DNA from 4 places in the Kitasatospora sp. Ki12 genome. Region 3 is predicted to be linked to each of the others. Evidence: riboswitches for the same ligand, from Rfam matches in the RefSeq annotation. Region 3 holds a riboswitch; each other region holds the start of a gene.

Region 1 (5,236 bases), 790 kb from region 3:
CACACCCCGAGGACCGGCAGCCCGGCCGCCGCCCGCGCCTTCAGCGCCGGCTCCAGGCCGCGCTCGCGCAGCCAGGCGAGGTCGGCGACGGTGGCCCGGGTGCCGGGCAGCACCACCAGGTCGGCGTCGGCCAGCTCCTCCGGCCGGGTCGCCCAGCGCACCAGGACGCCCGGCTCCTGGGCCAGCGCGTCCAGGTCGGTGAAGTTGGACAGCCGGGGGAAGCGCACCACGGCCACCCGCAGCACGTCCGCGCCGAGCGGCCCGCGCCCGTCCACCCGGTCCACCACGGTGGACAGGTCCAGCGAGTCCTCGGCGTCCAGCCACAGCCCCGGCAGCATCGGCAGGGTACCCAGCACCGGACGGCCGGTCAGCTCGTGCAGCATGTCCAGTCCGGGCGCCAGCAGTCGCGCGTCGCCGCGGAACTTGTTGACGAACCAGCCCGCCACGTGCCGCTGGTCCTCCGCCGACAGCAGCGCCAGCGTCCCGTACATCGCCGCGAACACGCCACCCCGGTCGATGTCCCCGACCACCACCACCGGCAGCCCGGCGGCCGTGGCCAGACCCATGTTGGCGATGTCCCGGTCGCGCAGGTTGATCTCGGCGGGTGAGCCCGCGCCCTCGCAGACCACCACCTCGTAGCGGTCGCGCAGATCGGCCAGGCACTCCAGCGCGCGCTCCAGCAGGACGGGCTTGCGCTCGCGGTAGTCCAGCGCGCCCACCTCGGCGACCGGCCGGCCCAGCAGCACCACCTGACTGCGGCCGTCCGCGCCGGGCTTCAGCAGCACCGGGTTCATCGCCGCCTCCGGCTCCACCCGGGCGGCCTGGGCCTGCATCGCCTGGGCGCGGCCGATCTCGGCACCGTCGGCGGTGACGAAGGAGTTCAGCGACATGTTCTGTGCCTTGAACGGCGCGACCCGCACGCCCTGGCGGGCCAGCCAGCGGCAGATGCCGGCCGTCACCACGCTCTTGCCCGCGTCCGAGGTCGTTCCCGCGACCAGCAGAGCGTTCGTCATGCCCTTCCCCTCTTTCCCAGGAGCGCGCGCAGCAGGACGTGCCCCGCGACCGTCGTACCCAGCGCCAGCGCGCCCACCCGCCGGGAGAGCGCGCAAGCCCGCTCGATGTCGTCCACCGTCACCGGCCGCAGCTCCTCGCCCAGCACCGGACGGTGCTCCACCCGTTCCCCGTACCGCAGCGTCCCGCCCAGCCGGACGCCCACCGCGCCGGCGAACGCCGACTCCGCCTGGCCCGCGTTCGGGCTCGGGTGCGCGGAGCCGTCGCGCCGCCAGACCCGCCAGGCCGTCCGGGGGTGCGGGGCGGCGGCCACCGTCAGCAGCGCGGTCAGCCGGGCACCGGGCCAGCCCGCTACGTCGTCCAGCCGGGCCGAGGCCCAGCCGAACCGGGCGTAGCGCGGCGAGCGGTGGCCCACCATGGCGTCCAGGGTGTTCACCGCGCGGAACGCCAGCAGGCCGGGCGTGCCCGCGAGGGCGCCCCAGGCCAGCGCGTTCACCACGGCGTCGGCGGTGTTCTCGGCCACCGACTCGACCACCGCGCGGGCGATCTGCTGCCCGTCCAGCGCGCTCGGGTCCCGCCCGCACAGGTGCGGCAGCCGCTCCCGGGCGGCCGGCAGGTCGCCGTCCGCCAGCGAGCGGCCGATCGTCCGGGCCTCCCGGGTCAGCGAGGTGCCGCCGAGCACCGTCCAGGTCGCGGCCGCCGCCAGGGCCGCCCGGCCCAGCGGACGCCGGCCCACCGTACGGTCCAGGGCGAGCGCGCCCGCCGCGACCGCGCCCACGCACAGCGCCGTGTACCCGGCCCCGGCCGCCCGGTCGTCCCGCCACAGCCGCCGCTCCAGCCGGGTCGCGGCGCTGCCGAAGAGCGCCACCGGATGGCCCCGGCGCGGATCGGCGAACCGGGCGTCGGCGGCGTAGCCCGCGACGGCGCCCAGCGCGAACACGGCGGCGCGGGCCAGCGGAGAGGTCATCGGCCGCACGACGGAGAGCAGAACAAGAACAAGGAGGAACACGGCGGAAGGCCGCTCGGAGTCCGACAGGGCGGGGCAGCCTGCATTGCGTGCGTGTCCTCACTCAGGGTCCGCGCCCTGGATCGACGTAGCGGGGGCGAGAGTCTCCTGGCTTCCGGGTCGGACGCACCCCCGGGGCCTTCCAGCGGCTTCTGACGGCCCGCCGTGGCGATTGTTTCCGAGCGTGCTCCCCGGTGACAGTGGCGGGACCGCGCCGGACTCGCACCGGCTTCCTCTCCATGCCTCCGATTGGCCCCAGGATCCCATCACGCGCCCGAACCGGGAGTCAACCGAGGTCACGGAGGGGTTGGTCACACGGGAGACCGGCCGACGGGCTGTGGGATCGCCCAGCGGCGCACCGCTCCGGTACCGGCCATTCCGTGCGTTCGGTCGGTGGGGCCGCGCCGTGGTCCGCGCCTAGCGTTCGGTGCCATGCGCCGCAGAAAGCCCCCCACCGCCCCGCCCCCGGTGCCGTTCTCGCCCGCGGCCGCCCGCGCCCACCGGGCGGACCTCGGCCTGACCCCCGACCAGGTCGCCGAGGGCATGGCCGCGCACGGCGTCCGGCTGCTGCCCGCCCACGTCCTCGCCTGGGAGAACGGCGAGCTGCGCCCCAGCGAACCGGAGTTCATCGCCCTCGCCCGCACCCTCTGGTGCCCCGCCGCCCAGCTGATGGACGGCCGCCCGGTCCGGCTGCGCGACCACCGGGTCGCCCGCGAACTCGGCCAGGCCGCCGTCGCCGACCGCACCGGCACCACCCTGGCCGCCTACCGGCAGGCCGAACTGACCGACCGGTGGGACGGCGACGAGGACCAGACCCGCGCCCTCGCCGACACCCTCGACCTGACCCTGCCCGAACTCGTCGCGGCCACCGGCCGCCTCGCGGAACTCGACCACCTCCTCCGCCAGTGCGTCGCCGGCCGCTGGCAGCCCCACCTCCGCGCCCTCACCCGGATCGTCCCGGCCCCCGCCGACACCCTCGCCGCCGTCCTCGCCACCCTCCACCAGGAGCACCACGTCCCCACCCACTGGGGCGCCACCACCCGCGCCACCCCGCCTCCCGCCACCGACACCCTCGTCCCCCGCTTCTGGCACCTCCTCACCACCGAGTCCCCCTAGGGCGTGTCTTGTGGATCTTTGCCGGGTCCGCGACGCCAGGGCACGCACCTCGCCGCGTTGTCGTCAGTCGCCGATGGCCCCCAGCCTTCGGCCGGGAGGTGCCCCCACCGCATGGACTCCCTCCTCCGCCTTGCGATGCACGCACCCTGACGCCGCGGCCTGATCCGACAAGATCCACAAGACACGCCCCGGGGCCCCGCCGAGTGACCCGGACGGCCCAGTCCGGTGGCCGGGCGGGCGGGGCGCCGGTGGACTGGTGCACGAACACCGTCCGGTCCGTGAGCAACAGAGCGGGGAACGATATGCGCTGGGGAACCGCTGCCGCCGTGGCGGCCGCCGCCGTCGGGGCCGGGGCCGTGGTCCTGGTGGTCGGCCGCCGGGCCTCCGAGCGGATGCTCCGCCCGGTGACCGCCGTCCAGGAGTCCGGGCCGGTCGTCGTCCGGAGCCTCGGCACCGGCCGGATCACCTTCAGCCCCGGGCCGGAGAGCCGGCACCCGGGCCGCTGGGCGGTCGAGTGGGCGGACGGCGGGCACGCGGTCGTCGAGGAGGTCCTGCGCAGCGACGAGCAGGGCGTCACCCGCCGGCTGGTCCGCGCCGACCAGGGCACCCTCGCCCCCGGCACCGAGGTCCGCTTCACCCCGCGCGTCCACCTCGGCGACCCCACCCGGGCGTTCGGCCTCGCCTACACCGAGATCGCCGCCGACGGCGAACTCGGCGACCTCCCCGCCTGGTACCTCCACGGCAAGCGCGGCACCTGGGTGGTCCTCGTCCACGGCCCAGGGGCCGACCGCCAGCAGACCCTCCCCGTCCTGCCCGTGCTGGACCGCCTCGGCCTGCCCGTCCTCTCCGTCACCTACCGCGGCGACGAGGGCGCCCCCGCCTCCCCGGACGGGTACAGCCACTTCGGCGAGACCGAGTGGCGCGACGTCGAGGCCGCGGTACGGCTGGCGCTGGAGAACGGCGCGGGCCGGGTCGTCCTGTACGGCTGGTCGGTCGGCGCCACCATGGTCCTGCAGACGGCCGCCCGCTCGGCCTGGGCGCACGCGATCAGCGGCCTGATCCTCGACTCGCCGGTCCTCGACCTGCCCGGCACCGCCCGCCGCGACGCCGAACGGCTCGGCCTGCGCGGTGCGGTCGCCGAACTCGGCGCCCTCGCCGCGCAGGGCCGCACCGGCGTCGACCTCGCCGACTTCTCCCGCATCGCCGAGGGCGCCGACCTGCGGGTGCCCACTCTGCTCCTGCACAGCCCCACCGACCAGGTCTCCCCGTTCAGCAGCGCCGAACGCCTCGCCGCGGCCCGCCCGGACGTGGTCAGCCTCAGCTCCTTCCCCGGCGGCGACCACGCGACCCTCTGGAACACCGCCCCCGACCACTACACCGAACTCCTCCGCCGCTGGCTCACCCCGCTGCTCTGACCGCCGACGGGAGCGGCCGGAGCGCGAGAAGTCGACGGAGCCGACTTCTCGCGCTCCACGATCGGCACGCTCCGGCCCCCCATCCGGCCGCCATCCGTCCGGGTTCGGGCTGGATTCGGGCTGGACAGCCCCAGCGGGAGTCGAGGGTTCCGTCGGCGGGTGCGGCGAACATCGGCCAGTCGGAGGCACAACTTTGGTCCCGCCCTCCGGCCCCGCCGACACGCTGCGTGACCACTCGAACGGGCCCAGCGACCGTTCCGGCGCACCTGGCATGAGCAGGCCACACGTTTCCGGCCAGGCGGTTTGCCTCTGTTGCCCGATCTTGCGGAGGTGCGGCCACCGGTCGTCCGGTCGTACGGACAACCGGATGTGACAGAAGGCCCGTACAAGGGGAAGACTGCTCGACGTGACGTCTCGGAATCCGCGCGACCGTGATGCCCCGCTCCCGCCGACGATCGGTACCGGTGCGACGGTGACCCGTCTCCCCGGTACGGCCCACCGGCCCGACGGTGGCAGGCCGACCGGGGCGGGTGTACCCCGTAACGCCGTACCCCGGCGACGGGGTCCCGTGCCGGCTCCCGGGCGGGGCCGGGTTCCCGTGCCCGAGGGCTTCCCCGCGCCGGCCGAGCTGGCCCCGCTGGCCCGTCGGATGCTGGTGGACGCCGTCCGGATCGCCCGCTGGGCCGGG
Region 2 (5,236 bases), on a different contig from region 3:
TGCACGCCGAGCGGGCCAACCTGCGCGCGGTGGTGGAGGCGGCGGCCGAGCAGGGCTGGCACGGCGAGGTGTGGCGGCTGTGCGAGTCGCTCTGGCCGCTGTACCACGGTCGCAAGCTCTACCAGGACTGGATCGCCACCCACCGGCTCGGTGTCGAGTCGGCGCACTGGGACAACCAGCCGGACGCCGTGGTCCGGATGCGCAACCAGCTGGCCCGCGCCCACTACGAGCGCAAGGAGTACCCGCTCGCCGCCGAGCAGCTGGCGCTGGCGGCGGAGCAGCTGCCGCTGGTGACCAGGCGTCAGGTGGCGGGGGTGCTGCACGAGACGGACGGCCTGCTCTGTCTGGCCGACGGCCGTCCGGGCCGGGCGGTGGAGCGGTTCGCGCTGGCCCTGGAGGAGAACCGGGGCGACCCGCACGGCGAGATCGTGCAGAGCTACAACGTGGCGCAGGCGCTGATCGCCGACGGCCGCCCGGACGAGGCGCTGACCGTGCTGGCCGGCGCCGCCGCGCGGGCCGGGGCCACCGGGGACGACGACATGCTGATGAAGCTGCCGCTGGTGACCGCCCGGGCCCACCGGGCGCTGGGGCAGCTCTCTCCCGCCGTCGCCCACGCCGAGGACTGCGTCCGGAGGGCGAAGGAGCGGAGCCAGCACGCCAAGGAGGCCCAGGCGCACACCCTGCTGGTCTCCCTCGCCACGGAACTGGACGACCCGGAGCTGGCCGAGCGCAGCCGGGCCCGGCTGCGGGAGCTGGCGGGCTAGGTATCGATGGTGGCTAGGGACCGGTGGTGAAGGAGACCCGGGTGCGGTGTTCGCCGGTGCGGACGGTGAGGCCGTGTTCGGGCAGGCCGGCTGGGTCGCCGCCGTCGGCGAGCCAGCAGGCGAGTGCCGAGCCGAGCAGCAGCGGGTCGAGGCTGGGTTCGGGGCAGCCGAAGCCCCGTTCGGCGCGGGCCTCCAGCAGCAGGCCGCCGTGCAGCCGGAGCAGGTGGCGGGCCGGGCCGAGGGCGGCCACCGCGACGGCGAGGCCGGGCAGTTCGAGGGCGGTGTCGGCGAGCCAGTCGGCGGCCGGGCGTTCGGCGTGCGGCTCGGTGCGGGCGAGGACTTCGGCGGTGTAGCGCAGGGCGTCGCCCGGGTGCTCGTCGGTGAGGGCGTGGAAGCCGCGCGGGGTGTGGTCGCCCGGGTCGAAGGGGTAGCGCCGCAGGCTGACCTCGGTGCCCTCGGTCGTGCCCTCGACGTCGTACGCGGTGGGCCCGTCGGTGGTGCCGGGGCGGGGGACGGGCTTGGGGTAGGGCGGCAGGAGCGGTTCGCCCTCGGGTTCGTCCAGTTGTTCCAGGAAGGAGTAGAGCAGCGGGCGCAGCAGCTCGGCCGAGCGGCCGCGTCCGCCGAGCGAGCGGTCGGTGAGCGGGCGCAGGGTGGCCGGGTCCTGGTCGCGCAGGGCCAGTTCGAGCTGGGCGGCGAGGTCGCCGTCGGGGTCGAGCACGGGTGCGGCCTGGCCGAAGGCGTAGGTGGGGGAGTGCGGGTCGAGCTCGGCGGCGCCGGTGGCGACGAGCACGGTGGGTCGTTCCAGGGCGGCGCCGTAGACCGAGACCGAGCCGTGGTCGCCGATCAGGCAGTCGGCGGCGACCAGGGCGGCCTGCCAGCCCTGGTGGGGCGGGATCAGGCGCAGGCCCATCCGGCGGGCGCTGTCGAGCAGGGCCTCGGGGTCGTGCCGGCTCCAGATGTTGGGGTGGAGGACGACGGCCACGGTGTACTCGTCGGCGGGCAGTCGGCGGACCAGGCGCCGGGGCAGGTCGGGGCGGCGGCCGAATAACGAGTGCTCGCTCCAGGTGGAGTTGACGACGACGAGCCGCCGCCCGTCGACGGCGCCGAGCGCGGCGCGGTAGGCGTCGCGGGAGCGCAGGCTGCGCAGCATCCGGTCGAAGCACGGGTCGCCGACCACGCGGGCGACGTCCAGGGCCTCGGGGCAGGAGGCCCGGAGCCGGTCCAGCTGTTCGGGGTGGGAGAGGCCGAGGACGTCCACGAACACCCGGCCGCGGTGGGTGAGTTCGTTGCGGGACAGGCCGGCGGAGCTGACCGCGTCGCCGGTGGACTCGGTGACCAGGCGGTTGTAGCCGGCGCCGTGCGGGAGGACGACGAGGCGGGCGTCCAGCCGGTGCATGGAGGCGTGGACGGCGCAGGCGACGGCCAGGTCGAAGCGGTGCCGGACGGCGTCCTCCCAGTCCAGCACGGTGTAGCCGGGCAGGCCGTGGAGGTATTCGTCCAGGGCGCGGTCGGCGAAGGCGGAGCCGGGGTTGACGGTGAAGTAGCGGGCGATGCCGTCGGGGTTCAGCAGGCTGAGGACGTCCAGCACCCGGGTGGCCGAGGTGAGGGTGCGGGCGACCGCCAGCACGCGGGCTCTGACCGGTCGGGTGTTCCAGCGGTCGGCGGGCCAGGCGTGGGGGTGGGACGGCACACCATGATCGTACTCATCCGGGGTGCCGGCCAGGCGGCTGTCGCCCGAGTGTCGGTCAGCCCGCAGCTGTGGTCAGCCCGCCGCGGCGGTGGGTTCGTGGTGCTCGGCGGCGGCGCACTCGTCGAGGAGGGGGCGCATGGCCTCGTCCACGAGCCGGTAGCGCACCACACGTCCGTCCCGGTCGCCGGTGACCACGCCGGCCGTGCGGAGCAGCCGCAGGGCCTGGGAGACGGCGGGGTCGCGCATGCCGGTGGCGACCGCGAGGTCGGTGACGGCGAGCGGGCCGGCCCGGTGGAGGGCGAGCAGCAGGGCGAGCCGTCCGGGGTCGGAGAGCAGCGAGAACCGCTCGGACCAGGACCGGACGTGCGCGGTGTCGCCGATCGCGGCGATGGCCTCGCACACCCGGTGTCCGTCGATGGTGCGGTGGCCCGCGCGGTCGGCCGGTACGAGATGCATGACCGCATTCTTGCAGGCGGGGGGCTGTGATCCTGGACACCTGCGCAGGTGCGCAGCCTTGCACGGGTCGGGGGCGGACCCCTACGGTGTAGCCCGCCGTGGTGCTCGGGAAGACCGGTGACGGACCTTCAGTGGTCCCAGCCCGGAGCGGCCCTCGCCACTGTGATCGGGTGAATTCCTTCGTCCTCGACGGATTTCAGTCCGTGTCCACGAAGCCACTGGGCGCCTCGCGCACCCGGGAAGGCGGACCCGGATGTCCCGTAAGCCAGGAGACCGGCCGCGGCACTTCACGAAGTGATTCCACGAGGTGTTGGAGCGTGATCCGGACATGACCCTGCCCGAAACCGTCGCCGCGGAAGCCAAGGCGGCGCCGTCCGTGCTGCCCAGCTTCAGATGGAAGCGCGAGGACACCGTCCGCACGGCCGGGCTGATGGGGGTGATCCTGGCCATGCACGTGGTGGCCTTCGGGACGCTCGTCTTCCTGGTGGCGCCCGAACGGTACGCGGTCGGTACCCAGGTCTTCGGGGTGGGCCTGGGTATCACCGCGTACACCCTCGGCATGCGGCACGCCTTCGACGCCGACCACATCGCGGTGATCGACAACACCACCCGCAAGCTGATGGCGGACGGTAAGCGGCCGGTCTCGGTGGGCTTCTGGTTCGCCCTCGGGCACTCCTCGATGGTGGTCATCATGGCCGCCCTGGTGGCGGGCGGCGCGCAGCTGGCCAACACCCTGATGGACGACGAGTCGACCACCCACAAGTGGCTCGGCGTGGTCGGGACGACCACCTCCGGCGTGTTCCTCTACCTGATCGGCGCGCTCAACCTGGCGGCGCTGCTCGGCATCGTCAAGGTGTTCCGGGCGATGCGGGCCGGGCAGTACGACGAGGCGGAGCTGGAGGCGCACCTGGACTCGCGCGGCTTCATGGCCCGGGTGCTGAACCGGGCGACCCGCTCGATCACCCGGCCCGGGCAGATGTTCCCGGTCGGCATGGTGCTGGGGCTGGGCTTCGACACCGCGACCGAGGTCACCCTGATGGTGATGGCGGGCTCCGGCGCGGCCTCCGGGCTGCCCTGGTACGCGATCGTCTGCCTGCCGCTGCTGTTCGCGGCGGGGATGAGCCTGTTCGACACCCTGGACGGGACCTTCATGAACTTCGCGTACCAGTGGGCGTTCTCGAACCCGGTGCGCAAGGTGTACTACAACCTGACCATCACGGGGCTGTCGATCGCGGTGGCCTTCGTCATCGGCACCATCGAGCTGGTCGGGGTGCTGCACGAGAAGTTCGACCTCACCGACCCGGTGAGCGGCTGGATCGCGGACATCTCGCTGGACAACGTCGGCTACGCGATCGCCGGGCTGTTCGTGGTGGTCTGGGCGCTGGCGATCGGGTACTGGAAGGTCGCCAAGGTCGAGAAGCGCTGGGCGCCGCAGGAGCAGTGAGCCGCGCCGGCCCCCGTCGTCACACGCCGAACGGCGCCTCCCCGGGTGGGGAGGTGCCGTTCGGCGTTCCTCGGGCTCAGTTCCTCGGGCTCAGTGCTGGTCGCCGTAGCGCCGGCGGAAGCGCTCGACCCGGCCCGCGGTGTCCATCACGCGGGACTGGCCGGTGTAGAAGGGGTGGCTCGCCGAGGAGATCTCGACGTCGATCACCGGGTAGGTGCGGCCGTCCTCCCACTCGACGGTGCGGTCGCTGCCGACCGTCGACCGGGTCAGGAAGGCGAGGCCGCCGACCTTGTCGCGGAAGACGACCGGGCGGTAGGAGGGGTGGATTCCGGGCTTCATGGACGGGCTCCTCTCGGGGGCCTGCGGGGTGCTGGGGTTCTTGTCGGGTGTCGGGTGTCGGGTGCGGGCGCCGCCGGTCAGCGCTCCTCGCGGAAGTCGACGTGCCGGCCCGCGACCGGGTCGTACTTGCGCAGGACCATCCGGTCCGGGTCGTTGCGGCGGTTCTTGCGGGTCACGTACGTGAAGCCGGTGCCGGCGGTGGAGCGGAGCTTGATGACGGGGCGCAGTTCGCTGCGGGCCATGGGGCGTCCTCCTGGCGTCTGGGTCCTGGGTCCTGGGTCCTGGGTTCCGGGTCGCGGGTCTCGGGGTGCTGGGTCGAAACCGTACACCGAAATGGAAGTCATTTTCATCTGGTGTAACGTGAGCCCGGTCCTGCCCATTCCCGGACGCCAGGGAGCATTCATGTCCGCCCGCTGCCAACTCACCGGCCGCCGGCCCGGCTTCGGCAACGCGATCTCGCACTCGCACCGCCGCACGAGCCGCCGCTTCGACCCCAACATCCAGCGCAAGCGCTACTGGCTGCCCAGTGAGGGCCGGTACGTG
Region 3 (5,236 bases):
GAACTCGGCGGAGTGCTCCTGGGTCAGCGCGGCCACCCGACGGGCCGACTCGCGGGCGGTGAGCGCGTGCAGGTCGGCGCCGTCCAGCCGGACCGCCCCGCCGGCCGGCTTCAGCACCCGGTAGACGCAGCGCAGCAGGGTCGACTTGCCGCTGCCGTTCGGCCCGACCAGTCCGATCACCTGCCCGGCGGCGGCCGCCAGGCTCACCTCGTGGACCAGCCGGGTGCCGGCCAGCTCCACCGAGACGGCGTCGACGTCGAGGTCCTGCGCCCCCGCCGGACCGGTCCGGCCGGTCGGGCCGGTCACCAGGGTCGGGTCGGTCACCAGGGTCGGGTCGGTCACCAGGGCCGGGTCGGTCACCAGGGCCGGGTCGGTCACCGGTTGCCTCCGAAGGCGTGGCCGCGGCGGCGCATCATCAGCAGGAAGACGGGGACGCCGAGCACGGCGGTGAACACCCCGACGGGCAGTTCGGCGGGCGCGAGCAGGGTGCGGGAGGCGATGTCCACCCAGACCAGCAGCAGGGCGCCGGCGAGCGGGGCGACCAGCAGCACCCGGCGGTGCCCGGCGCCGACCAGCATCCGCACCAGGTGCGGCACCAGCAGCCCGACGAAGCCGATCGCCCCGCTGACCGCGACCACCGTGCCGGTGACGGCGGCGGTCACCACGAACAGTTCGCGGCGCAGCCGGTTCGGGTCCACCCCGAGCGAGGCGGAGGTCTCGTCGCCCATGGCCAGCGCGTCCAGCCGTCCGGCGGCGCAGGCCAGGTACGCGAGCCCGGCCAGGACGGTGGCGGCGGCGATCGGCACCGAGCCCCAGGTGGCGCCGCCGAGGCTGCCGAGCAGCCACATCATGGCGTCCCGGGCGGCCTCGCCGCGGTCGGCGGCGAAGACCATCAGGGTGGTGCCGGCCGAGAAGCCGTAGGAGAGGGCGGTGCCGGTGAGCACCAGCCGCAGCGGGGTGAGCCCGTACGCGGTGCGGGCGGCGAGGTAGACCAGCGCCATCGCGACCAGCGCGGAGCCGAAGGCGGAGGCGGAGACCGCCCACACCCCGAGCGAGGCGAAGGCGCCGAACAGCAGCACGGCGTTGGCGCCGACGGCCGCGCCGGAGGAGATGCCGAGGACGAAGGGGTCGGCGAGCGCGTTGCGCACCAGCGCCTGGACGGCGACCCCGGTGGCGGCCAGCCCGGCGCCGACCACGGCGGCCAGGACGGTGCGCGGCAGCCGGATCTCCCAGACGATGGCGTACCCGGCCGCCTCGCCGGCCTCCAGCCGACCGCCCGTCAGCCCGGCGCCCAGCAGCCGCAGCACGCGGGGGAGTCCGAGCTCGGAGGAGCCGAACGCGACCCCGCAGACCAGGGAGAGCAGCAGGGCCGCGGCGAGGCCGGCGGCGAGCGGGAGCGCGGGTATGCGGCTGACGGGCGGGCCGGCCGCTCGGTTCGCGGGTGCGCGGTTCACGGGTGCGCCTTGCCTCGGGCCGGGGGCGCGCCGGGGCGGGCGCGGTCCGCGGGCGTGCCGGGGCGCCGTTCCCCTCGCAGTCCGCGGCGAGTTGTCGGGAGGTCAGCGGCCGGGGGCGATCGGGCTGGCACGGTCTCTGGGACCGCGCTCACCGTTGCGGGTCAGCGCCGGATTCGCACCGGACTTCCCCCTCGGACGCCCTGGCAGCATAACAGCCGCTCAGCACCTGTGACCCTTACCAGCTTCGGGCCGGACGGGAACGCACGACCGCCCCCGTCCGGCGGTGCGGACGGGGGCGGTCGGGTGGCGACGCGTCAGGCTCAGGCCTGCTTGGTCTCCCAGAAGATCTTGTCGACCTCGGCGATCAGGTCCAGCAGGGCCTGGCCGGTGGCCGGGTCGGTCGACGCCTTGGCGGCCGAGGCGGCCTTCAGAGTGTCGTTGATCAGCTGGTGCAGCTGCGGGTACTTCTCGAAGTGCGGGGCCTTGAAGTAGTCGCTCCACAGCACCGAGATGTGGTGCTTGACGGCCTCGGCGCGCTGCTCCTTGATGATGACGGCGCGGGCGCGGAAGTGCGCGTCCTCGTTGGCCTGGTACTTCTCCTGGGTGGCCTTGACCGACTCGGCCTCGATCCGGGCCTGCGCCGGGTCGTACACGCCGCAGGGCAGGTCACAGTGGGCGTGGGCGGTGGCACGCGGTGCAAACAGACGAGAGAACATGGGAGTCCTTCCTTAGATCGTCTTCCCGCGCCCGAGATTACCCTTCCGCCCTCGTGGTTTCGCGATCGGGCGGTGGGCCTAGGGCAAAAGACGGACCCGGAACCAGGCCAATCCGGACATCGAACAGGTGACGGTCCGTACGGCAGACTGGGGCCGGACGGGGGCGGGAGGAGGAGTCGTGGCACGGAGCACGGAACCGGTGGGCCGGGAGCGGGGCGGTGCCCTGCCGTTCGGGCTGGTCGACGTGGCGGGCCCGTCGATGGTCCCGACCCTGCGCGAGGGCGACCAGCTGCTGGTCCGCTACGGCGCGCCGATCCGGCCGGGGGCCGTGGTGCTCTTCCGGCACCCCTTCCAGCAGGACCTGCTGGTGGTGAAGCGGGCCGCCGGGCGCCGGGCCGGGGGCTGGTGGCTGCTCTCCGACAACCGTCCGGTGGACAGCGACAGCCGCAGCTACGGTGCCGTCCCGGACGAGCTGGTGCTCGGCCGGGTGCTGCTGCGGCTGCGCCCCCACCCGGCCTGGCTGGCGCCGGGCCGCCGGCTGGAGCGGCTGCTGCTCGCCCCGCCGCTGGCCCGGGTGCCGGGCCTGGCCCGCCGCCTGGGCGTCTGGGCGGAAGACGTCTGAGGACGCCCGAGGAGGACGTCTGAGGACGGCGGAGGACGCCTGGGGACGGCGGAGGAAGCCCTACGGCTTGCCGCCCAGCGCGGCCTCCGCCTCCTGGCGCTTGCGGGCCCGGTAGGCGGCCACGTTGGCCCGGGTCGCGCAGCGGTCCGAGCAGTAGCGGCGGGACCGGTTGGTCGAGGTGTCCAGGTAGGCGTTGCGGCAGGGCGCGGCCTGGCAGATGCCCAGCCGGTCGGCGCCCAGCTCGGTCAGGTGGACGGCCAGGCCCATGCAGGCGACCGCGCTGAAGTGCGCGGTGGCGGTCGGCGAGTTGTCGGCCAGGTGCAGGTGCCAGCGCGGCCGTCCGGCGTCGTCCAGGTAGTCGTGCCCGGAGACCAGCGGGCTGACGGGGTACTCCATCAGCAGGCTGTTCAGCAGGTCGACGCCCCGGATCTCGTCCCCGTCGGCGGCGGCCTCGAAGACGCCGCGCAGCCGGGTCCGTACGGCCCGGAGCCGGGGCAGGTCGGACTCGTCGGCGAGCGCGGCGGCCCGCGAGGAGTCGGAGAAGAGGGCGCGGACCGCGTCCACGGAGGTCAGCGCGTCGGTGCCGCGCTCGGGCTCCTCGGTGTTCACCAGCCGAACGGCGAGATCGGCGTACGAGGCGAGCTCCACGGAGGTCCTTCCAGAAGATCGGTAACGGGCTGACTGCTTCCAGCCTATTACCAGGGCGAGGAAAACGTCGGCGCCCGGCAGGAGCTGCCTGCCGGGCGCCGACGGTACGGGCTCAGAGCACCTTGGAGAGGAAGGCCCTGGTGCGCTCGTGCTGCGGGTTGGTGAGGACCTCGCGGGGGTTGCCGGCCTCGACGACCACGCCGCCGTCCATGAACACCAGCGCGTCACCGACCTCGCGGGCGAAGCCCATCTCGTGGGTGACGACCACCATCGTCATGCCCTCCTCGGCGAGGCCGCGCATGACGTCGAGGACGTCGCCGACCAGCTCCGGGTCGAGCGCCGAGGTGGGCTCGTCGAAGAGCATCAGCTTGGGCTTCATGGCCAGCGCGCGGGCGATCGCGACGCGCTGCTGCTGGCCGCCGGAGAGCTGGGAGGGGTAGTTCTTCGCCTTGTCGGCGAGGCCGACCCGCTCCAGCAGGGCCATCCCGCGCTCGCGGGCGGCGGCCTTGTTCTCGCCCTTGACCTGGACCGGCGCCTCGATGACGTTCTCTATGGCCGTCATGTGCGGGAACAGGTTGAAGCGCTGGAAGACCATGCCGATGTCGCGCCGCTTGACGGCGACCTCGCGGTCCCTGAGCTCGTGGAGCTTGTCGCCCCGCTGCTGGTAGCCGACCAGCTCGCCGTCCACCCAGAGGCGGCCGCCGTTGATCTTCTCCAGGTGGTTGATGCACCGCAGGAAGGTCGACTTGCCGGAGCCGGACGGGCCGATCAGGCAGAACACCTCGCCCTGCTTGACCTCCAGGTCGATGCCCTTGAGCACCTCGACCGGGCCGTAGGACTTGTGCACGTTCTCGGCGCGGACCATGGGCTCGGCGGCCGCGACGGCGTCGGCGGGGGTCTTGGTCAGATCGGTCATACGTGACCACCTCCCTCGAGCCCCGGGACGACGTCGGCCGTCGTCTTCGGGGCGGGCTTCCCGGCGAACAGGCCCCGCAGCCGTTGCAGCGGGGTGGGCGGGAGGGTGCGGTTGGAGCCCCGGGCGTAGTGGCGCTCGATGTAGTACTGCCCGATGGTCAGCACGGAGGTGAAGAAGAGGTACCAGAGGCTGACGACGATCAGCAGCGGGATGTTCTGGTAGTTCCGAGAGTAGATCACCTGGCCGGCCCGGAAGATCTCCTCCAGGGAGATCACCGAGACCAGCGAGGTGGTCTTGAGCATCGAGATGGTCTCGTTGCCGGTCGGCGGGATGATCACCCGCATGGCCTGCGGCAGGATGATCCGCCGCATGGTCTGGAACTGGCTCATGCCGAGCGCGTGCGCGGCCTCGGTCTGCCCCTCGTCCACCGACTGGATGCCGCCGCGGACGATCTCCGCCATGTAGGCGGCCTCGTTCAGGCCGAGGCCCAGCAGGGCGGCGACGAAGGTCGGGATCAGGACGTTGGTCGACTCGGACCAGAACTCCGGTCCCCACGGCACGCCGATCGACAGCTTGGCCCAGATCAGGCCGAGGAAGTTCCACATCACCAGCTGCACCAGCACCGGGGTGCCGCGGAAGACCCAGATGTAGACCCAGGCGGTGCCGGAGAGCAGCGGGTTCGGGGACAGCCGCATCACCGCGAGGACGATGCCGCCGACCACCCCCATGAGCATGGAGAGCGCGGTCAGTTCCAGCGTCACGACCATGCCGTGCACGATGCTGTCGTGGAACAGGTACTTGCCGACGATGTCCCACTTGAAAGCGGGGTTGGTGAAGAGGGCGCTCAGCAGCATCGCCGCGAGCAGGGCGATGACGACGG
Region 4 (5,236 bases), on a different contig from region 3:
CGGTCGCCACGACCCCGCGACGGACGGTCGCCACGGCCCCGTGACGGACGAGAAGGACGGCCCGGCGTGAAGGACCTCCTGCTGATCGCCCTGTTCGCGGGGCTCGGCGCCACCGGCGCCGGACTGCTCGGCTGGCTGGCCGTACGGCTGCTGCGCCGGCGCTCGGTGGCGCTCTCGCTCTTCTGCGTGGCCGTCGTCACCGTCCTCGCCGTCACCTCCGGGACTTTCGCCGTCGCCCAGGCGATGTTCCTGTCCGGGCACGACCTCGGGGTGGTGATAACCGTCCTCGGCATGGCGTCCGTGGTCTCGCTGCTCACCGCCGCGCTGCTCGGACGCCAGGTGGTGGCGGGCAGCCGCGCCCTGACCGCGGCGGCCCGCACGGTCGGGAGCGACACCGGCTTCACCGCGCCCGACCACCCCCTCGGGCTCGAACTGGCCCAGCTCAGCGAGGAACTCGCCGCCACCAGTGCCCGGCTCGCCGAGTCCCGGGCCCGGGCGCAGGCGCTGGACGCCTCGCGGCGGGAGCTGATCGCCTGGATCTCCCACGACCTGCGCACCCCGCTCGCCGGGCTGCGCGCCATGGCCGAAGCCCTGGAGGACGGGGTGGCCGACGAGCCGGAGCAGTACCTGACGCGGATCCGCGCCGAGGTGGAGCGGCTCACCGGCATGGTCGACGACCTCTTCGAACTCTCCCGCATCCAGGCCGGCGCGCTGTCCCTGACGGTGTCCCGGGTGTCCGTCTACGACCTGGTCGACGACGCGCTGGCCGGCGCCCACCCGCTGGCCCGCCGGCGCGGCGTCCGGCTGGAGGGCCGTCAGGTCGCCGCCGAGCCGGTCGAGGTGGACAGCCGCGAGATCACCCGGGTGCTGGGCAACCTCCTCGTCAACGCGATCCGCTCGACGCCCGAGGACGGCGTCGTGGCGGTCTCGGCCCGCCGGGAGGTGGACGAGGTCGTCCTCTCGGTCACCGACGGCTGCGGAGGGATCCCGGAACAGGACCTCTCCCGGGTGTTCGAGACCGGCTGGCGCGGCAGCAGCGCCCGGACGCCGCGGCGTGATCCCGGTGAGGGCGGGGACAGCGGGGCCGGGCTCGGCCTGGCCATCGTCCGCGGCATCGTCGAGGCCCACTCCGGCCGGGCCCGGGTGCACAACGTCGCCGGGGGCTGCTGCTTCGAGATCGCGCTCCCGGCGGCGCGCGGGTAGGCGGGGCCGCGGGGGGGGGTAGGCCCCTGGGCGGTCAGGCCCGCAGGGCCGCGGCGGCGAACTCGGCCATCCCCGCGCGGAACGGCACCCGGGCCCGCCAGCCCAGCTCCGCCCGCAGCCGGGAGGAGTCGGCGGTGATGTGCCGGACGTCCCCGAGCCGGTACTCGCCGGTCACCACCGGCGCCGGCCCGCCGTGGGCGTCCGCCAGCGCCCGGGCCATCTCGCCGATGGTGCGCACCTCCCCGCTGCCCACGTTGTACGCCCGGGCGTGGCCCGGCGGCCGCTCGCGGACGTCCGCCAGGGCGGCGAGGTTGGCCGCCGCGACGTCGTCGACATGGACGAAGTCCCGGCGCTGGCCGCCGTCCTCGAACACCCGGGGCGCCTCGCCGCGGGCGAGCGCCGAGCGGAACAGCGAGGCCACCCCGGCGTACGGGGTGTCGCGCGGCATGCCCGGGCCGTAGACGTTGTGGTAGCGCAGCGCCAGGACGGATCCGCCGCAGGCGCGGGCCCAGGCGGAGGCCAGGTGCTCCTGGGCGAGCTTGGTCGCCGCGTACACGTTCCGGGGATCGCCCGGCGCCTCCTCCGCCACCAGGCCCGGCCGGAGCGGGGCCCCGCACACCGGGCACGGCGGCTCGAACCGGCCCGCGTCGAGGTCCTCCGGCCGCCGCGGACCGGGCGCCACGGCCCCGTGCTCCGGACAGGCGTACCGGCCCTCGCCGTAGACCACCATCGATCCGGCCAGGACCAGGTTCCGCACCCGTGCGCGGGCCATCGCGGACAGGAGCACCGCCGTACCGAGGTCGTTGCAGCCGGCGTACGCGGGCGCGTCGTCGAGGTCGAGCCCGAGGCCGACCATCGCCGCCTGGTGGCAGACCGCGTCCACCCCGGCCAGGGCGTGCTCCACCGTGGCCGCGTCCCGTACGTCGCCGTGCCGGAAGTCGACGCCGGCCGGCAGCTCGGGAGCCGACCCCGACGGGTGGACCGCGGGCAGCAGCGCGTCCAGCACCCGGACCTCGTGGCCCGCGGCGGCCAGGGCGCGCACGACCGTCGAACCGATGAACCCGGCGCCGCCGGTGACCAGAATCCTCATGACCTGGGACGCTACCGGCCGGCCCGCCCACCGGGCCGTCGCCACGGGACGGCGTCAGCGATCCGTAAGGCCTGGCGTTCCCCGCCGGGTACGGGAAATGGGGTGGCGATCGCACGTGTGATCGATAGGCTTCGCGCCGATCAAGCTGACACACAAGGTGGTTGACGATCCGTCCGGTCCGTCCGGTTCGACCGGTCCGTCCGGTCCGTCGTCGTCGGCACGAACGTGAGGACTACTGATGAGCGACCCGATCATCGTCGTGGGTGCGGGCCCGGTGGGGCTGACCGCCGCGTTGGAGCTGGCCAGGCGCGGGGTGCCGGTGCGGATCGTCGACCGGCTGGCAGAGCCCACCACGGAGTCGCGCGCCATCGTCGTGCACGCCCGCAGCCTGGAGATGTTCGAGCGGCTGGGCCTGGTGGACGAGCTGATCCGGGCCGGGGTCCGGACCACGGGGATGGAGATGCACGCGGACGGCGAGGTGGTGGCCCGGATCGCCCTCGACCTGGTGGACAGCCCGTTCCCGTACTCGGTGACCGTCGCGCAGACCGAGACCGAGCGCATCCTCACCGCGGCGCTCGCCGGTCACGGCGTCACCGTCGAGCGCGAGGTGACCCTGACCGGCCTGACGCAGGACGAGCACGGCGTCCAGGCGGTGCTGGAGCACGCCGACGGGCGTCAGGAGGCCGCCGGTACGGGCTGGCTGGTGGGCGCCGACGGCGGGCACAGCCAGGCACGCAAGCTGGTCGGCAGCGCCCTCGCCGGGAAGTTCAAGGGCGAGAAGTTCCTGATGGGCGACGTGAACGCCGACCACGACCTCGACCCGCACAGCATGTACACCTTCTTCTCGCCGCACGACGGCCCGCTGCTGGTCTTCCCCATGGAGGGGGACCGGCTGCGACTGATCGCGAACATCCCCACGGACGAGCAGCGCACCGCCACCCGGGAGTGGCTGCAGCAGGTGGTGGACGAGCGCGCCGAGCGCCCGATCCGCATCCGCGACTCCCGCTGGCTCACCGTCTTCGAAGTGCACCACGCCCAGGTGCCCGAGTACCGGGTCGGCCGGGTCCTGCTGGCCGGCGACGCGGCGCACGTGCACAGCCCGGCCGGCGGCCAGGGCATGAACACCGGCATCCAGGACGCCCACAACCTGGCCTGGAAGCTCGCCCTCGTCAGCACCGGCCAGGCCGGCCCGGCCGTACTGGACAGCTACCACGCGGAGCGCCACCCGGTCGGAGCCCAGGTGATCCAGTTCGCCGGCACGCTCACCCGGGTCGCCACCCTCGCCAACCCGATCGCGCAGAAGCTGCGCAACAAGGGGATGCACCTGCTCACCGGCCTCGCCCCGGTCCGCCAGGCGATGGCCGACCGCACCGAGGAGACCGCGGTCGCGTACCGCAGGAGCCCGATCGTGGTCCGGGGCCGCGGCGGCGGCGACCTGCACGCCGGTGACCACCTCCCCGCGGCCGGCCCGGAGCTGCGCGCGGCGCTCGCCGGAGCCCACGAGCACGTGCTGCTCACCGTGGCGGTCGACGGCTCGGCACCCGCACCGGTGAGAGGTCTGACGGTACGTCAACTCCTGGTCGGCGCCAACGCCCCTGCCTCGACGGGCTACGACGCCGCGCTCCAGGACCCCGACGGCCACGCGGCCGCCCGCTACGGCCTGCCGAACGGCGGCCGGATCATGGTCCGCCCGGACGGCTACGTCGCCGCGATCGCCCCACTGGACGACGACGCGCCGCTGCACGCCTACCAGGCGCTGCTGCGGGCGTAGGGCCCGTCTTCGAACCACCGCCGGGGTGGGCCCCGCCGGCCCACCCCGGCCAACCGTCACCGATGCCGTGATGTGGCGCACGATCCCTTGACCGGATCTTTGCGGTTTCGCCATGATGAGCCGTCATGTTCTGACTCCGCCGTCGGGGGAAGTCCGGTCCGAATCCGGCGCTGACCCGCAACGGTAGGCCGCCGACCCGCGTCGGTGGCGAGCCCGAGTACCCGTCGGCGGAGGTGTGTCGTCCCCTCCTCCCGTCGTGGTCTGCGGGCCGGAGCTCCGAGGGCTGCCCCGGCGCGTTGCCGACGTCCTTCGGGCCCCTGCGTCCAGGCCCGGAAAGGCACTCCATGCCCGCGCTCCGCCGCACCCTCCTCCGCCCGCTCGGTCTGCTCGCGATACCCGCCCTTGCCCTCGCCACCGCGCTTCCGGCCGCCACCGCCGCCCAGGCCGACACGACGTCGTCCCGGACCGTCCGTCCGGACGCCGCCGCGGCCGGCTGGCTGGCCCGGCAGCTCGTCGACGGGGACCACTTCGAGTCCGTCTTCAACGGCACCGCCTACCCCGACCAGGGCCTGACCGTCGACGCCGTGCTCGCCTTCGCCGCCTCGCACAGCTCCGACCAGGCCGCCGCCAAGGCCACCGCCTGGCTGGCGAAGCCCGAGGTGATCAGCGGCTACCTCGGCGACGGCACCACCGAGGCCTACGCGGGCGCCACCGCCAAGCTGCTGCTGGCCGTCGAGGTGCGCGGCGGGAACCCGGCGGGCTTCGGCGGGGTCGACCTGCCGGCCCGGCTGCGCTCGCTGCAGACCGCCGAGGGCCGCTTCTCCGACCGCTCGCAGTGGGGCGACTACAGCAACGCCTTCGGCCAGTCGCTGGCCCTGATCGCCCTGCACCGTACGCCCGGTGACGCCCCGGCGGCGGCCGTGGACTTCCTCGCGAACAGCCAGTGCGCGGACGGCGGCTTCCCCGTCTCCTTCGGCCAGACCTCCTGCACCAGTGACTCGGACGCCACCGCGCTGGCCGTCCAGGCCCTCGCCGCCACCGGCCGCACCACCAAGGCGAACGCGGGCCTGACCTGGCTGACCGCCCACCAGAACGCCGACGGCGGCTTCGCGGCGGCCGGGGCGACCGCCTCCAACGCCAACACCACCGGCCTGGCAACGCAGACGCTGCTG

Evidence for each region. A riboswitch is a leader RNA that binds a small molecule or an ion and turns the genes downstream of it on or off. The one in region 3 is predicted to bind cobalamin.
Region 1: linked by a shared signal. The riboswitch ahead of ACYP53_RS00805 (cobalamin biosynthesis protein) and the one ahead of ACYP53_RS04120 (FecCD family ABC transporter permease) in region 3 are both predicted to bind cobalamin.
Region 2: linked by a shared signal. The riboswitch ahead of nicT (Nickel transporter NicT) and the one ahead of ACYP53_RS04120 (FecCD family ABC transporter permease) in region 3 are both predicted to bind cobalamin.
Region 4: linked by a shared signal. The riboswitch ahead of ACYP53_RS19205 (peptidase) and the one ahead of ACYP53_RS04120 (FecCD family ABC transporter permease) in region 3 are both predicted to bind cobalamin.

What each region holds. Positions count from the first base shown of each region.
Region 1 covers NZ_BAAIHT010000001.1:185,517-190,752, reverse strand. The annotation lists gene ACYP53_RS00810 (cobyric acid synthase) at 1-1,013, opposite strand, end outside; gene ACYP53_RS00805 (cobalamin biosynthesis protein) at 1,010-1,978, opposite strand; cobalamin riboswitch at 2,120-2,252, opposite strand; gene ACYP53_RS00800 (helix-turn-helix domain-containing protein) at 2,450-3,133, shown strand; gene ACYP53_RS00795 (alpha/beta hydrolase family protein) at 3,412-4,548, shown strand; gene ACYP53_RS00790 (hypothetical protein) at 5,147-5,236, shown strand, end outside.
Region 2 covers NZ_BAAIHT010000002.1:2,461,611-2,466,846, reverse strand. The annotation lists gene ACYP53_RS28425 (AAA family ATPase) at 1-764, shown strand, start outside; gene ACYP53_RS28420 (hypothetical protein) at 778-2,454, opposite strand; gene ACYP53_RS28415 (ArsR/SmtB family transcription factor) at 2,527-2,910, opposite strand; cobalamin riboswitch at 2,993-3,206, shown strand; gene nicT (Nickel transporter NicT) at 3,239-4,354, shown strand; gene ACYP53_RS28405 (type B 50S ribosomal protein L31) at 4,445-4,693, opposite strand; gene rpmG (50S ribosomal protein L33) at 4,771-4,935, opposite strand; gene rpmB (50S ribosomal protein L28) at 5,096-5,236, shown strand, end outside.
Region 3 covers NZ_BAAIHT010000001.1:973,583-978,818, reverse strand. The annotation lists gene ACYP53_RS04125 (ABC transporter ATP-binding protein) at 1-240, opposite strand, end outside; gene ACYP53_RS04120 (FecCD family ABC transporter permease) at 375-1,454, opposite strand; cobalamin riboswitch at 1,548-1,686, opposite strand; gene sodN (superoxide dismutase, Ni) at 1,775-2,170, opposite strand; gene sodX (nickel-type superoxide dismutase maturation protease) at 2,430-2,792, shown strand; gene ACYP53_RS04105 (CGNR zinc finger domain-containing protein) at 2,853-3,440, opposite strand; gene ACYP53_RS04100 (amino acid ABC transporter ATP-binding protein) at 3,553-4,356, opposite strand; gene ACYP53_RS04095 (amino acid ABC transporter permease) at 4,353-5,236, opposite strand, start outside.
Region 4 covers NZ_BAAIHT010000002.1:352,665-357,900, reverse strand. The annotation lists gene ACYP53_RS19225 (response regulator transcription factor) at 1-70, shown strand, start outside; gene ACYP53_RS19220 (sensor histidine kinase) at 67-1,203, shown strand; gene ACYP53_RS19215 (NAD-dependent epimerase/dehydratase family protein) at 1,238-2,293, opposite strand; gene ACYP53_RS19210 (FAD-dependent monooxygenase) at 2,532-4,064, shown strand; cobalamin riboswitch at 4,188-4,307, shown strand; gene ACYP53_RS19205 (peptidase) at 4,409-5,236, shown strand, end outside.